2 regions of the Sporosarcina sp. SAFN-010 genome follow, and region 2 is predicted to be linked to the other one. Evidence: riboswitches for the same ligand, from Rfam matches in the RefSeq annotation. Region 2 holds a riboswitch; the other holds the start of a gene.
What was found. Region 2 has a riboswitch for FMN ahead of ribD (bifunctional diaminohydroxyphosphoribosylaminopyrimidine deaminase/5-amino-6-(5-phosphoribosylamino)uracil reductase RibD). Riboswitches for the same ligand answer to the same signal wherever they lie in the genome.
Positions count from the first base shown of each region.

Region 1: it holds a riboswitch for FMN, as region 2 does, so the genes downstream of both, ACR65F_RS11370 (ECF transporter S component) here and ribD (bifunctional diaminohydroxyphosphoribosylaminopyrimidine deaminase/5-amino-6-(5-phosphoribosylamino)uracil reductase RibD) in region 2, are expected to answer to the same signal.

Region 1 is NZ_JBPFDS010000009.1:37,425-40,835, reverse strand. Features, by position in the region: gene ACR65F_RS11380 (YpbB family protein) at 1-858, opposite strand, end outside; gene ACR65F_RS11375 (ferredoxin) at 966-1,223, shown strand; gene ACR65F_RS11370 (ECF transporter S component) at 1,267-1,848, opposite strand; FMN riboswitch at 2,045-2,177, opposite strand; gene ACR65F_RS11365 (hypothetical protein) at 2,250-3,411, opposite strand, start outside.
Region 2 is NZ_JBPFDS010000006.1:115,499-118,909, forward strand. Features, by position in the region: gene ACR65F_RS09030 (bifunctional 3,4-dihydroxy-2-butanone-4-phosphate synthase/GTP cyclohydrolase II) at 1-242, opposite strand, end outside; gene ribE (riboflavin synthase) at 260-907, opposite strand; gene ribD (bifunctional diaminohydroxyphosphoribosylaminopyrimidine deaminase/5-amino-6-(5-phosphoribosylamino)uracil reductase RibD) at 888-2,003, opposite strand; FMN riboswitch at 2,126-2,273, opposite strand; gene ACR65F_RS09045 (hypothetical protein) at 2,335-2,826, opposite strand; gene ACR65F_RS09050 (GNAT family N-acetyltransferase) at 3,410-3,411, opposite strand, start outside.

The DNA.
Region 1 (3,411 bases), on a different contig from region 2:
TGAAATATGATCCTCAATGGTATTCACTTTTAACTGACGTGTACTTGCAATCTCTTCAATAGACACTCCTTGGTCAAACAACTTTTTTGTAATCGCGGTCGAATCTGTTAGTGGTGTTTCAATACGAATACCATATGCAAGCTTTTGTAATATCGGGAGTTTTTCAGCAAACTCTTCACTTTCAGATACAGCAATTAATCGGTGTAGCGCTTCTAAATATTCGAGTTGTAAACTGGCGACAGGTTCGCTTGTTGCTTCTTCAAGTTGCTCCCACGTCCAGCCTGAAGCGTCCACACCGGTTAAGCGGTGACTCAATATGGATGCTTGAAGGTCAGAAATACCGGTCATTTCCAAAGCTAGTAGCAGCTCACCTGCTAAATAACGTGCGCTATTCTGTCTTGCATCGTAAAGACTTCTTAATACTTCTTTCACAAACTGCTGGATCTTACGGTCATTCGTAATTGGATGAAAAGAATTTCGGGATTCTCGTAACTGAGATAGCGTTTGTACAAGTAAGACCAATCTCAAAAAGAAAATCTCTTCCCTTCCTCTATAATTCCAGCCATCAAAGTGAAAAACTCGTAGTTCTTTTTCCGTTCGCTTTCCCTTTTCCGTGACTGTTACAATGCCTTCACTTTCTCTTATCAATCCTTCATGTTGAAGGGCCCTGACAGCTTCTGCAAAAGTTGAATCTGCTAGTTTCGGGAGTAGCGAAAAATATGGTTTTATTGAAAAATAATCGATATCTTGGAGTGTTTGCCCTGAACGCTTTCCACGTAAGACATGTAAACTCGCATTTAAAGACCTTTGCCCATCCATTTTTTCTGCGATCTTTAAAATTATTGAACTCAACTTCACTAAGAATCCCTACTTTCTAGTGGTTAAAGGTTGAAAACTGTAGAAAACCGTTTTAGAATGGATGAAGTACCTAGTTGCTAGTGCGAAGAAAAGAGGAGAGAACGAACATGTCTACTCGAAAGTTTACTATCGTAGATCAGGACACATGTATCGCTTGTGGAGCTTGCGGAGCTGCAGCGCCTGATATTTATGATTATGATGATGAAGGAATTGCGTTTGTTATCCTCGATGATAACACGGGAAATACTGAAGTTCCAGAAGAACTGCTGGAGGACCTTGAAGATGCATTTGACGGATGTCCAACAGACTCTATCAAAATTGCAGATGATCCATTCGAAGGCGATCCACTTAAATATGAAGACTAAAAACAGGCTACCCGCATTTTAGCGGGTAGCCTGTTTTTCTATTTCAAACCGATAATTTGCGATGTTGTTGAGAAATCCAGTTCTGCATACTTTTAAATAGCAGTAAGGAGATCCCCATTAATATAGCACCTTTAATTAGGTTGAACGGCAAGATACCTAAGACGATCATTGTATAAAGTCCGTCTCCAGTTACTGGCGGTGCATTTAAGAAATACGTGTATGCCGGCAAGAAGACTAGATAATTTAACAGACTCATGCCAACTGCCATGGAAATTGTGCCTGATATAAGTCCCACAGTCAAGCCACGCGAGGTACGGAATTTGTTGAAAATAAAGTAGATCGGCATGATGAACAATACGCCAGTCACAAAATTAGCTATTTCCCCAACAGGTACACCTGTCGGACTTCCTGATAAGAACCAGTAGAGAACGTTCTTCAATAACTCTACAAGAATTCCTGCGACCGGACCTAGCGTCATCACCGCTAATACTGCGGGAATTTCACTAAAATCGATCTTCAAAAAACCTGGTAGTGCTGGTAGCGGGAAGTTAAACTGCATTAGTACTGTGGAAATGCTACCTAGGATGGCGACTAAAATCATCACCCGTAATTTCTTGCTATTCATACTACTCTCTCCTTTTGCGATTCACTTCACAAAGAGGAAAGGATCTGCCTAATCTTTCGCCTGTCTTCACAAAAATACCCTTCAGCAAATTCATGCTAAAGGGAGTGTGTAGACGTGTTTAAATAAGACACTAGCACCCAATAGAATGCTCGCACTTAAATAAGCCGTTGCCTAACAGACAAAAAGACGGCTTCGCCTTCACCTTCTCCCATCCAGACTATACTGTCGGCTCCAGAATCTCACTGGAATCAGCTGTTAAGCTCGCGGGCTAAAAAGCTTTCGCTTCCATTTCCGCCGGTCGGGAATTTCACCCTGCCCCGAAGATGAATCAATATTTTGTTACACCACTAGTATATAGAAAAAAAAACAATCTGTAAACTTGTATGTTTACAGATTGACTGTTACTTCAAAATAAGTGGCATCGGATTCGCTCCGACCACCTCTTTGAGAGGTGCTCTGAAATTCAATCCATTCCAATCCAATGGTTCAACATTGACTACTTTTAGCTGAAGATCGAAACTAGCCGCTGTTAACGCAAGCCCATCAATTAGTTGACTTGCTTCATCCATTGGTAAGGAATCTAGTTGTAAGTTGTTGTTAAATTCAACTTCAGCAATTCCATCATTTACTATGACAGTGAAATCCATCTCTTTTGGAATCACAGGATCATACTGACCATTTGGTGCTGTTCGCATGAGTTGAAGGGCTTCTTTAAATGACTCTGCTTGATACATGGAGTTTGGTGAAAGCACCTTTCGACCATCTTCTAATTTGTAGACGTAGTATGGAGTATTGGCTAGTTCTGCTTGTATATCGATCGGCTCAAGCTGACCTACTTGATCAAACTCTGCTGGCTTTCCAGAATCATCTAATATTCGAATATCACGATATGATGGGAAAGTCTGCATCAAGGAGTGAAGAAACACTTCCTGTATAGCAGTTGACGAGTCATACTCATGCGTATCACTAAGTAGGACGCTAAGCTGATTTCCTTTTTCAGAAAATGTCGCATCTATTGGGTGCATCGGTTTAAAACCTAGCGCTTGCTCATCCAACTCTCCAGTAAATGCCTCGTAAAGCTCCAGATCTGTCGACGCTCCCGTTAGCCCTTTAGCTTCTAACTGTTCTTTTGACAAAAGAATAGACACTGGAATACTGACAGCCTGAGCATCCTGTAACCCTATATGCAATATGCGTCCTCCATCCAAATCAGCTGGATAAACGGCATATTGAGTAGCATCTCCCATTGAAACGGCAGATTTTGAACTAGCATCTTTTGAAAAGTTCTCCATCTCTTTATCTTCTCTTGCAGCTGCAGGCACACCCTCTGAATCACTTTGGATTGACGCCTCATCTGCTGATTGCTTCCCAGTGTCCATAGAGCTCATGAAAGAAGGAATCAGTATCGCAACTAGTAAGACTGCTGCTACTGCCACTATTAAGGGAACAACGCGGTTTTTCTTGCGCAACGGCGTGGCTGGTCTTTTAGTAAGTCGCTCATCATTCTTCAAACGTTCCAGTACTTCTTCCTTAGATCGCTCATCCTTTAATTTCGGCATAGAG
Region 2 (3,411 bases):
CCATGTGCATCCGTATTGTTCGCGGTCATCATCGGTAGCCCGAGTTGAGCCGCTTTCGATTCAGTGATCGGCGTACAGATGAGTCCGCGTCCTTTCGTTGCCATGAAATTGATCATCTCAGGGGTTGCGTGTTCTGCTAAGCAGATGAAGTCGCCTTCGTTTTCACGGTTTTCATCATCCACAACAATAATCGGTTTCCCGAGTTTTAAGTCTTGAATCGCTTCTTCGATCGTATCAAACATGAGGAAACACCCTTTCCTTATAAAAATCCGTTTTGCTGTAAAAATTCCTCGTTCAAAGGTCGTTTAGCAGAAGGAGTTTGTTTCTGTAGCATGTTAAACATGTATTTTGCGAGCATATCAAACTCCACATTGACACGTTCTCCCGGTTTACGCTGCGCAAGAACCGTTGTTTTTTGAGTATGTGGGATGAGCGAAATCGAAATGCTTTCATCATCCACATCAAAAATTGTTAAAGACGTCCCGTCAAGAGCAATCGAGCCTTTTGGAAGCACATAGTTCAATCCTCCAGGCGGGAGTGATAAATGCATGACAAGCGAATTCTCGATGTGCTGACACTTTTGGACAATCGCAGTTCCGTCAACGTGACCGGAAACAAAATGACCGCCCAAACGACTATCCGCGCGAAGAGCACGTTCTAAATTTACTGAAGTACCAGCTTTCGCGTTATGTAACGACGTCGTTCGAAACGTTTCAGGCATCACGTCCACGGTAAACTGACCATTCGTAAATGATGTCACAGTCAGACAAGTTCCGTTAACGGCGATACTGTCTCCTAAACGGACATCTTTCAGTATTTCTACAGCTGCCACAGTGAGTTCCATTGATTGACCTGACGAACGGACTGTTCTTACAGTCCCAATTTCCTCAATGATCCCTGTGAACATAAGAATCACTTCCTTTTGGTACAGCCGTTACCTTTAAATCTGGACCGAGCTGTTCCGTTTTTACAAAAACAAAATCTTTTGCGTCACTCATCAAGGCAGGACTTTCCCCGCCGATTGGAGTGAGAGAATCTGTACCTCCAAGTAATCTTGGGGCGATGTACGTAATGATCCGATCGACAGCATCCGCTTGTAAAAAAGATGCATTTACAGAGGATCCTCCTTCTACAAGAAGGGTCATGATGCCACGGGCGCCAAGCTTATCTAGTACGTCAGACACTGAAATGGCAGGCTCATTCATACGAAAAACTTCGATGTGATCATACGGCAAGAAATTCAATTCGTGTTCTTTTGACGCCGCGCTGCCACAAAAAATCCAAGTTGGAGCGTCCGTGTTTTGAATAACCTGACTCGCAACTGGTGTAGATAAGTGTGTATCTAAAATAACTCGAATAGGGTGAAGTCCACCTTGGGGCAATCTGGTGGTAAGAAGGGGATTGTCGTGAAGAATCGTTTTGCTGCCGGTCAAAATGGCATCATGGACATGGCGAAGACGATGGACGTCAAGCCGAGATTGCTCGCTTGTCACCCATTTGCTGTGTCCTGAAAATGCTGCGATTTTACCGTCTAATGTCATAGCTGTTTTTAACGTTACATGAGGTTGTTTGGTCTGAATGAAATGAAAAAAAGGTTGATACAATTCGCGTGCTAAATCTGTACAGACTCCGATTTGTACCTCGACACCTGAATCTCGAAGTCGCTGTATTCCAGACCCTGCAACTAACGGATTTGGATCTAAAGCCGAAACGTAGACACGAGAGATGCCTGCTTGCAAAATCGCTTCTGTGCATGGCGGTGTTTTTCCGGTATGCGAACAAGGTTCAAGAGTGACGTACAAATCAGCGCCAACAGATTCTTTGCCTGCCATATCCAGAGCAACCCGCTCTGCATGACGTTCGCCAGCGCGCAAATGAGCACCCATTCCGACAATCCTGCCATGGTTCACAACAATGGAACCGACTGGTGGATTCGGAGAAGTTTGACCTGCCGCACCTTGCGCAAGTGATAAAGCGATTTGCATATAGTGTTCAATTTCCAAAGATAACAACACTCCTGAATCATAGATTCCTCATGTAACAAAAAAAGCCCCGCAACAGATGTGCGGGGCTGGGTAAGCATGACAAAATAAGCGTCAGTCAAATGAAAAATTTGAAAAACGCACCATTCCTTCTCCCATCCAGACTTTAACTGTCGGCCTTGGAGTTTCACCAAATCCACCGTCTACAAAAAATGCAGCCGGGTCACGGACTAAGAGCCATAAAAGCTCATCACCGCCGGTAGGGAATTTCACCCTGCCCCGAAGGAATATTATTCGGTTGTCTCAAAGTCTAGCACAGCTATTAGTAAGCTTGCAACCTGAATGTTCAATTTTAAACGAGCAAGTCTTTCCACCCGCCAGAGAAGAAATCTGCTGCTGCAAGGGATCCAAGACAGAGGACATATACTGCGATTGGAAGAACTAACGCTGTTATGATTTGCTTTCCTGTAACGTGCATTTTTCTTTTTCTAATCACTCGGTCTACAGCAAAATACAGCAACGATGCGACTAGTCCATATGCTGCAAATACTAATCCGAAACTTGCGTGAAGTAATCCGGAAAGAATAATTTCAGCATTATTGAATTTTACTTTTTCACTAATTAAAACGGATATTTTATCGCTGATAATTGAACATATAATTCCATAAAAAAGTATGATCGGGGTGCCGTAGAGGAGATAGGCCGAAATACTTAGCAAAACCGATCCGAAGTAATTAGAGAATGACGTGATGGGTTCCCCGAAAGGATTGGGAATGAAGAAGCCAAGTAATATGAAAAACAGCACTCCTGATATAGTAGCGGAAAGGATTTTTCTTGCTAACATGATGAGTCCTCCCTGATTGGATACTGAGACAGACAACGAGTTCTAGATTATCTTAACAAATATTTTTACTGTGGGGATTATTGAATCTTCTCAATCGCTTGCCGAATGCTAGAAGTTGTTGATCTGACAGTCGATCACTTACTAATGACTGGGCCACTTTCGGAGATATACCAGTGACACATAACTGAACGCCCATTAGTTTCAAGGCATCCTGAATGGCAAACAAGCTTGTTAATCGGGACTCGTGATTCTAGAACAATCCTGTAATATCAATGATGATATGATCTACTTCATGGTGTTGAACAAATTCACTAAGTTTTTGTGTTAATAAGTTGAATCGATGGGGACTCGTTTCCCCAATAAGGGAAACGGCAGCAAGATTGTCCTGAATTATCAGGATTGGATTGCTTGGTTGAGAGGGTCTGTAACTACAGTAGCCACTCGACTGCCATCTAACACGGCTTCCAATAGAGGAATCTGTGCAGATTGAGCGAGATTTTTCATCTACTGCAAGTCAGGACTTATTAGAAGTCTGTCTATCATTAGTTTAGCACGAGATAAGAAGTAATTTACCAATAAAAATTC